DNA from 2 places in the Massilia sp. TWP1-3-3 genome. Region 2 is predicted to be linked to the other one. Evidence: predicted binding sites of a transcription regulator. Region 2 holds the regulator's gene; the other holds the start of a gene.
The links. The regulator sigma-54, encoded in region 2, starts transcription at its own class of promoters, with help from an activator protein. The targets are predictions, from matches to a motif close to TGGCANGNAANCTGCTTT.

Region 1 (4,757 bases), on a different contig from region 2:
ATGTCGGCGATCTTGCCCACTTCGAGCGAGCCGACCACGTGTGCCACGCCGTGCGTGATGGCCGGGTTGATGGTGTACTTGGCGATGTAGCGCTTGACCCGGAAATTGTCGTTGCGAGAGCTGTCCGGCGCCAGCGGCCCGCGCTGCACTTTCATCTTGTGCGCCGTCTGCCAGGTGCGCATGATGACTTCGCCCACGCGGCCCATGGCCTGCGAATCGGACGACATCATCGAGATGGCGCCGATGTCGTGCAGGATGTCCTCGGCCGCGATAGTCTCGCGCCGGATGCGCGACTCGGCAAAGGCAACATCCTCGGCGATAGCCGGGTCGAGGTGGTGGCACACCATCAGCATGTCGAGGTGCTCGTCGAGCGTATTGACGGTGAACGGGCGGGTGGGATTGGTCGACGATGGCAGCACGTTGGCCTGGCCTACCGCGGCGATGATGTCCGGCGCGTGTCCGCCGCCGGCACCTTCGGTATGGAAGGTGTGAATGGTGCGGTCCTTGAAGGCGGCCAGCGTGGTTTCCAGAAAACCGCCCTCGTTCAGGGTATCGGAATGCAGCGCCACCTGCACGTCCATGCGGTCGGCCACGGCCAGGCAATTGTCAATGGCGGCCGGGGTACTGCCCCAGTCCTCGTGCAATTTGAGGCCCACCGCACCGGCCAGCACCTGTTCTTCCAGCGGCGCCGGCAGGCTCACATTGCCCTTGCCCATGAAGCCCAGATTCATCGGAAACGCATCGGCAGCGGCCAGCATTGAATGCAGATGCCACGGCCCCGGCGTGCAGGTGGTGGCAGCTGTACCGGTGGCGGGGCCGGTGCCGCCGCCTATCATCGTGGTCACGCCGCTCATCAAGGCCTCCTCGATTTGCTGGGGGCAGATGAAGTGGATGTGCGTATCGACCCCGCCGGCGGTGACGATCTTGCCTTCGCCGGCGATGATCTCGGTCGCCCCGCCGATGGCCATCGTCACGCCTGGCTGGATGTCCGGATTGCCGGCCTTGCCGATGGCGGCGATCAGGCCGTTCTTGATGCCAATGTCGGCCTTGACGATACCCCAATGGTCGACGATGACGGCGTTGGTGATGACGGTGTCCATTACCAGCGCGTGCACGCGCTGCGACTGGCCCATGCCGTCGCGGATCACCTTGCCGCCGCCGAACTTGACCTCTTCGCCATACAAGGCGAAGTCCTTCTCGATTTCGATGAACAGCTCGGTGTCGGCCAGGCGGATGCGGTCCCCGGTGGTGGGGCCGTACATTTCGGCGTAGGCGCGGCGGGTAATGGACGGCATGTCAGTTCGCTCCCGCAGGCGGCAGCTCGCCCATCACCAGGCCGTTAAAGCCGAACACACGGCGCTCTCCGGCCAGCGCCACCAGTTCGACGGTGCGTTGCTGGCCCGGCTCGAAGCGCACAGCCGTGCCGGCCGCGATATTGAGGCGCATGCCAATGGCCGCGCTGCGCCCGAACTTGAGAGCCGTATTGACTTCGAAAAAATGAAAGTGCGAGCCGACCTGGATCGGGCGGTCGCCGCTGTTGGCAACGACCAGCGTCACGCATGCGCGATCGAGGTTGAAGGTGATATCGTCGTCCTCGAGCAAATATTCACCAGGGATCATGGCAACCTTCTACGGAATCGGATTGTGGACGGTCACAAGCTTGCTGCCGTCCGGGAAAGTGGCCTCGACCTGGATGTCGGGGATCATCTCGGCGATGCCTTCCATGACGTCGGCGCGGCTCAGGATGCGGGCGCCTTCGGACATCAGCTGCGCCACGCTCTTGCCCTCGCGCGCGCCCTCCATGATGGCCGCGCTGATCAGCGCCACCGCCTCCGGATAGTTCAGGCGCAGTCCGCGCGCCAGGCGCCTTTCGGCCAGCAGGCCGGCGGTAAAAATGAGCAGCTTGTCTTTTTCGCGGGGTGTCAGGTCCATGCGGCCTCCAATCAGGTATTCCAGATGCGCGGCACCGGCGCGGCGCAGCCGAGCAAGTAAGGGCGCAGCAATTGCCATACGCCGGTAACGACGCGGCGCGCCCGTTCGCTGTCGGCGCACAGCAGGCGCGCGACGAACACCGGTTTGATCTGCGTGACGGCAAGCGCCGGATCGAGCGCGCGCATGGCCGCCAGCAGCGGCGCCGGCACACCCGGCCCAACGCCGACCCCGATCAGCGTGGCGCAGACGGTCGCGCCATGCAGGCCGAACACGCTGTGCATGGCCGCACTGCCCCCTGTCAGCATACCCTGCTCCCACCACAGCAGCTTGCCCGCGCGCCGGATGCCGGTGCGCTGGGCGACGGCGCCGCTGTCAAAACGTTCGCCCGAGGCGCTGCGGCCAAAGCACAGGATCTCGGCCCCGATGTAGCGCGCGTCGGCCGCCAGTTCGACCTGGTGCGTCATGCGCACGTTGGCGTCATTGAAAAAGATGGCTTCCTGCGGCATCCACTCGACGCACGCCCCGGCGCCGGCGCTGATGTGCACGTCCTGCATCGACAGCTTGTCGTTGGCGCGGTACCACTTGGCGGCGCCCGGCGACGTCAGGAAGGCATGCGTGGCGGGGCCGGCGCCGACGTCGATCGCGAGGCGGTCGCCGCCGACCACGCCACCCGGCGGATGGATCACGATCGCGTGGCAGATGTGCGCGCCTTCGGGATAAAGCGGCTTCTGGACTCGCAGCGGTCCGCTGTGCGCGCGTTCGACCAAACGCGTGGTACCGGCATCGTCGGCGAAGCGCAGCCGCAGGCTGGCTTGCCAGGCGCTGGCGTCGACGGAGGATGGGTGGGTGGAGTCGGGCATATTTTCTACTTAGCAGGATGCATGCCAGCCCAATATCTGCAAGGACGCAAAAAAAGGGGCATCCGAACCCAACGGACACCCCTGACCCTTTCAGGACGCACCAGGGCCCCCACCCTGGCGCACCAGACAGCAACTACAGCAACTACAGCCACTACAGCAACTACAGCAACATCCAACACCGGATCGCACCGTGCCGGTGCACCGCCTGGCACACCATGCCCGTCGCAAGTGCAAGCTGGTCTTTTCGCCCTGCGGCTGAGCGTAAGATGATCGTAGTCCTGCCGTTTTTCCGGGTCAATGCGCTGTGCATGACGAGCGCAATTTGCCCGCTATCCTGTGCCGGTGCAGGCAGCCCCCGGCTGATCGCCGCAACTGGCGGCGCGTGGCTGCAACTGGCGCCGTTTTGCTGCCATTGGTCGCATCACCAACTTGCGGCGCCGGCTTTTCCCTACAGTGGCATGCATCGCAACCACACCACCGGAGACAACCATGCACACCCTGATCAAGACCGCCTTCCTCGTCACAAGCCTGGCCACCGGCCTCGCCGGCGCCGCCGATCTCACCATTCAGGTCGACGACGTCAAGGCCGCTACCGGCAGCGTGCTGGTCGCCGTTTTCAATTCGGAAGGCACCTTCCTCAAGGCTGCGGCCAAGTCCGGCGGCGCGCCCGCCACGCTGAACGGCACTACCGTCGTCATCGGGGATCTGCCGGAGGGCGACTATGCCTTCGCCGTCTACCACGACGCCAACGCGAATGGCAAGATGGACCGGAACCTGCTCGGCATCCCCACCGAAGACTACGGCTTCAGCAATAACGCGTTGGGAAAAATGGGGCCACCGAGCTATGCCAGCGCCCGATTCGTACTGCCCGCCGCCGGCGCCAGCCTGCGCGTGTCACTGAAATAAGGGGGAAAACAGCATGGACCGCCGCAAATTTCTCTCCTCCGGCGCCGCTTTCGGCGCTCTCGCCCTCACCTCCGGCGCCGCGCTGGCCGACGCCGCCACCTTCAAGCGCTTCCAGGCGGCGCTGCAGCGCGACCCGAGCCTGGTCGTGTATGCCGACACTGTCGGCGAAAAAGCCGGCGAGGCCAAAGTCACGGGCCGCCTTCCCGCCGACCTGAACGGCATTTTTTACCGCAACGGGCCCGGGCGCCTCGAACTGGGCGGCGAACGCTATCACCACCTGTTCGACGGCGACGGCTTCGCCCAGCGCTGGCAGATTGCCGACGGCAAGGTGAGCCACCGCGGCCGCTTCGTCGCCACGCAAAAATTCACCGAGGAGTCGGCGGCGGGCCAATTCCTGTACCCCACGTTCGGCACCCACATTGCGCGCCGCGGCATCAAGGACAACGACACCTTGAATGCGGCCAATACCAACCTGCTGCCGTTCCAGGGCCGCGTGTACGCGTTGTGGGAAGGCGGCTCGGCCACCGAGGTCGATCCGCTCACGCTGGCCACGGTGGGCCTCAAAACCTGGACCGACGAACTGAAGTCGATGCCGTTTTCGGCCCACCCCAAGCTCGATCCGGACGGCGGCATGTGGAACTTCGGCGCCCTGTCCGGCGCCGACAAGCTGGTGATCTACCGTATCGGCGCCAACGGCCAGATGCTGTCGCACGCCGTGATCGACGTGCCGCAACTGGCCATGGTGCACGACTTCGTGGTCAGCGCCAGGCACCTGATTTTCCTGGTGCCGCCGTACGACATGGTGGCGGCCGAGGACAAGAGCTTCGCCGAGCAGCATCACTGGGCCGGCAGCGGCGCCAGCGCGCGCCCGCTGCGTGCCATCGTCGTCTCCAAGGCGACGCTGAAGGTACGCCAGGTGTTCGAGCTGCCGCCGCTGATGGTTTTTCACTTCGGGAACGCCTGGGATGACGGCGCCGCAACCCGCTTTGACGTGGTGCTCCATGCCGGCGACGTGCTGGGCGACCTGGCGCGCCTGATGCAGGGCGAGCGCCAGAAGAA
Region 2 (4,757 bases):
CCCATGCTGCAAAGTCTGGCGCCCGGCCAGAGTCCAATGACCGTCAAGGCCAACACAGCGCGCCTGCGGCATGCGGACGACCAGGTCGACCTGTTGGGCAAGGTCGACGTCTTTCGCCCCGCTTCGCCTATGGCGCGCCTGATGCACATGACCACCGAAGCGCTGACCGTGTTTCCGGAAGAAGACCGCATGGAGTCCCGCGTGCGGGTCGACATGGCGCTGGGCGCCAACACCATTACCGGCGTCGGCATGAAGGCCAACAACGCCACGCGCCAGGTGCAGTTTGCCGGCGGTGGCCAGATCATCGTTCCACCCAAGGGCAGTAGAAAATGAAAAAAATAATAGCAATTGCAGTGTTTGGCCTAGTGGCGCTGGGCGCCTCGGCCGAGAAAGCCGACGCCGGCAAGCGCGCGGTAATCGACTACGGCACGCTGCTGGTGGACGAAGTCGCCCAGGTCACCATCGTTACCGGCAACATCGTCGTCACTAAGGGCACGCTGGTGCTGCGCGCTGAAAAAGCGGTGATCAAGACCAGTCCCGAAGAAGACATGCAGGTGACGCTCACGGGCGTGCCCGGCAAGATGGCGACGTTTCGCCAAAAGCGCGACGGCGGCCCCGAGCTGTGGGTCGAAGGCAATGCGCAGCGCATCGAATACGACGAGCGCAGCGGCGTCGTCAAGCTGTTCGGCAGCGCGCATATCCGCCAGATCGAGGGCAGCACCATGACCGACGAAATCAAGAGCGAATTCATTTCGTACGACAGCATGCGCGAGGTATTCACCGCCCGTAACGACGCCAGCGGCGCGAGCAAGCCGGGCGAGGGCCGCGGCCAGCTGATCATCGCGCCGCGCAAGCCGCGCGCCGCGCCGGCGCCAACCGCGCCAACTGCGCCAACGGGGCCGACTGGCACGCCAGCTCCGACGGGCATGCCATGATCGAACCGAAAGCTTGTGGCAGCACGCTGATCGTGCGCGGCCTGCAGAAAAGCTACGGCAAAAAACTGGTCGTGCGCGACGTATCGCTGCAGGTTGAATGCGGCGAGGTAGTCGGCCTGCTGGGGCCCAACGGCGCCGGCAAGACCACCTCGTTCTACATGATCGTGGGCCTGGTGCCGTCGGATGCCGGCTCGATCGACATCAGCGGCGTGGATATCTCCAGCCTGCCGATTCACCGGCGCGCCGCGCTCGGCCTGTCGTACCTGCCGCAGGAAGCGTCGGTGTTTCGGCGCCTGACGGTCGAAGAAAACATCCTCGCCGTGCTGGAACTGCAAAAGGTCAACGGCAAGCGCCTGAGCAAACCAGAACTCAAGGAGCGGCTCGACACGCTGCTGCATGACCTGCAGATCGAAAAGCTGCGCGAGAACCCGGCCATGTCGCTGTCGGGCGGCGAGCGGCGGCGCGTGGAAATCGCGCGTGCGCTGGCCACCAATCCGCGCTTTGTGCTGCTCGACGAACCGTTCGCCGGGGTCGATCCGATCGCCGTGATCGAGATCCAGCGCATCGTGCGGTTCCTGAAGGAGCGCGACATCGGCGTTTTGATCACCGACCACAATGTGCGCGAAACGCTCGGCATTTGCGACCGTGCCTACATCATCAACCAGGGTGCGGTGCTGGCCTCTGGCCGTCCGGACGACATCATCGCAGACGAATCGGTACGCCGCGTTTATCTGGGTGAGCACTTCCGGATGTAAGCAGGTCAAACCGATGAAACAATCCCTGCAACTACGCACCTCGCAGCACCTTGCGCTCACGCCGCAGCTGCAGCAGTCGATCCGCCTGCTGCAGTTGTCCACGCTCGAACTGCACCAGGAACTCGAACAGCTCCTGACCGACAATCCGCTGCTCGAACGGCTTGACGATCCGCTCGACCATTCGGTGCGCCTGCTGGCCGACGGCGCCATCGGCAGCAGCGCCACGCCGGCCGAGGCGCCGCCCGAACCGGGCGCGCAGGATGCACCGGCGCCGGCCGAAGGCCAAAGCGCCGATGCACCCGAGGGGGAAGCTGCCAGCAACAACGACAACAACAACGACAACGACGGCGAGTGGGGTGACCTGGGCCGCGCCAAGAGCAGCGACGACGAAGATTCGCGCCCGCAGCTCGAGGGCAGCGCGACCACCCTGCGCGAGCATCTGATGGAACAGATGCGCGTGCTGGTGCTCGAAGTGCGCGACCGCGCGCTGGTCGAACTGATCGTCGACGCGCTCGACGACAACGGCTACCTGACCGAGACGCTGGAAGAAATCCATGCGCGCATGCCCGAAGAACTCGAGATCGATTTCGATGAATTCAAGACCGCGCTGTCGCTGCTGCAAAGTTTTGATCCGGTCGGCGTGGGCGCGCGCAATGCGTCCGAGTGCCTGGCGCTGCAGATTCGCGCCATGCGCGGCGTGCCGCTGGTGACGCGCCGCATGGCGCTGGCCATCGTCGAAAAGCACCTGACCTGGTTCGCCCAGCGTGAATTCAACAAGCTGAAAAAAGCGCTCGACTGCGACGACGAAGACTTGCGCGAGGCGCAGACCATCATCCGCCGCTGCAATCCGCACCCGGGCGCCGTGTTCGCCTCCGATGTGTCGGACTTCGTGGTCCCGGACGTGATTGTGCGCAAGGCCAAGGGCGGCTGGTCGGTCTCGCTCAACAACGACGTGATGCCGCGCCTGCGCGTGAACAATATGTACGCGAGCCTGCTCAAGCAGGGCAAGGGCGAAGGCCAGATGGGCGCCCAGTTGCAGGAAGCGAAGTGGCTGATCAAAAACATGCGCCAGCGCTTCGACACCATCTTGCGTGTCTCCGAGGCTATTGTTGAGCGCCAGCGCAATTTCTTCAGCCATGGCGCGGTAGCCATGCGTCCCCTTGTGCTGCGCGAAATAGCTGATACACTTGGTCTACACGAGAGTACTATTTCTCGTGTAACAACTCAGAAATTCATGCTGACCCCGCATGGCATGTTTGAGTTGAAATACTTTTTCGGTAGCCATGTCGCCACCGAAGCGGGGGGAGAAGCATCTTCCACGGCGATTCGTGCACTCATCGTGCAATTGACAGGAGCAGAAGACCCTAAAAATCCATTATCCGATAGTAAGATTGCGGACATGCTGGGGGAACAGGGTATGGTCATCGCTCGCCGCACCGTTGCCAAGTACCGCGAAGCGCTCAAAATCCCGCCCGTCAGCCTCAGGAAGTGTCTGTAATCGGCATTTTTATGCCGTTCCTCTGCGCGCCGCGCACGAACGGAAAGTGACACCATTATTAGGAGTGTGTATGAATCTCACAATTAGCGGACATCATCTCGAAGTGACCCCAGCCATCCGTGAATACGTACAAACCAAGCTCGAGCGCGTCAAGCGCCATTTCGATCACGTGATTGATATTGCCGTGATCCTCACCGTGGATAACCTGACTGAAAAAGAAAAACGACAAAAGGCTGAAATCAACCTTCGCCTGTCGGGCAAGACCGTGTATGTAGAAAGCCTGTCGCATGACCTGTACGCCGCTATCGACACCCTGATCGACAAGCTCGACCGTCAAGTCATGAAGTACAAGGACAAGGTCCAGGACCATAATCACCAGGCCATCAAGCACCTGCCTGAAGAAGAACTCCCTGAAGCCATCTAAGGCCCGGGATTCTTGACACGAGGGCGCCTGCGGCGCCCTTTTTGCATCTGCGGAGGCTAAAATATGGGTCTATCCATTTATTGTCAGCCTTCCATGAGCGAATACGTCCAGACCCGCGTTGCCAACCGTACCGGCATCATCACCCTCGACCGTCCCAAAGCGCTTAATTCGCTGTCGCTGCAGATGGTGCGCGACTTGACGGCGGTGCTGCAGGCCTGGCGCGCGGATGACGCCGTCGATGCGGTCGTGCTTGGCAGCAGCAGCCCCAAGGCGCTGTGCGCCGGCGGCGACATCCGTTTTTTCCATGAGGTGGGCGGCAAGAGCCCGATGGGCGGCAGTGCCTTGCTGGAAGACTTTTTTACCGAAGAATACGCGCTCAATCACCTGATCCATTTCTATCCCAAGCCCTACGTGGCGCTGATGGACGGCGTGGTCATGGGCGGCGGGATGGGCATTGCGCAGGGCGGGCCCGACTGCCGTATCCGCATCGTCACCGAGAAGACCAAGATGGCGATGCCGGAAGTAAACATCGGCTTGTTTCCGGACGTGGGCGGCAGCTACTTTTTGTCGCGCGCGCCTGGCCAGCTGGGCAACTACCTGGGCCTGACCGGACTGACGGTCGGCGCGGCCGACGCCCTGTACGCGGGGTTGGCCGACGTGTTCGTGCCGCAAGAGCAGATGGCCGCGCTGGCCGCACGCATCGACAGCACGCCCGGGGCCGAGCTGCGCGCCATGATCGCAGATTTTGCCGCGCCGTATGCGGGGTTCGCCGGCGCCAGTGAACTGGAAGCGCAGCGCAGCCGGATCGACCACCATTTCAGTGCGCCAAGCGTGGCGGCCATCATGCAATCGCTGGCGGGGGACAGCGACGTCTTTGCGCAAAGAGCCCATGCGGCCATGGCCCAGCGCTCGCCGCTGATGATGTGCGTGACGCGCGAACTGCTGCGCCGCGGTGCCGGGCTCGACGTTTCCAGCTGCCTGCGCATGGAGCGCACCTTGGTGCGCCACAATTTTGAGCATGGCGAAGTGCTGGAGGGCGTGCGCGCGCTGGTCATCGACAAGGATAATGCGCCGCAATGGAATCCGCGCACGCTGGACGAAGTGAGTGGTGAGATGGTCGAACGCTTTTTTACGCCGGTGTGGCC

Region 1: the regulator sigma-54 is predicted to act here: its motif matches at 2,802-2,819, upstream of ACP7D4_RS11185 (urease accessory protein UreD).

Annotation. Positions count from the first base shown of each region.
Region 1 is NZ_JAFCWX010000009.1:112,424-117,180, reverse strand. Features, by position in the region: gene ureC (urease subunit alpha) at 1-1,295, opposite strand, end outside; gene ACP7D4_RS11195 (urease subunit beta) at 1,297-1,620, opposite strand; gene ureA (urease subunit gamma) at 1,630-1,932, opposite strand; gene ACP7D4_RS11185 (urease accessory protein UreD) at 1,944-2,792, opposite strand; gene ACP7D4_RS11180 (DUF2141 domain-containing protein) at 3,282-3,698, shown strand; gene ACP7D4_RS11175 (carotenoid oxygenase family protein) at 3,712-4,757, shown strand, end outside.
Region 2 is NZ_JAFCWX010000001.1:197,954-202,710, reverse strand. Features, by position in the region: gene lptC (LPS export ABC transporter periplasmic protein LptC) at 1-333, shown strand, start outside; gene lptA (lipopolysaccharide transport periplasmic protein LptA) at 330-935, shown strand; gene lptB (LPS export ABC transporter ATP-binding protein) at 932-1,690, shown strand; gene ACP7D4_RS00925 (RNA polymerase factor sigma-54) at 1,704-3,188, shown strand; gene hpf (ribosome hibernation-promoting factor, HPF/YfiA family) at 3,259-3,612, shown strand; gene ACP7D4_RS00915 (enoyl-CoA hydratase/isomerase family protein) at 3,706-4,757, shown strand, end outside.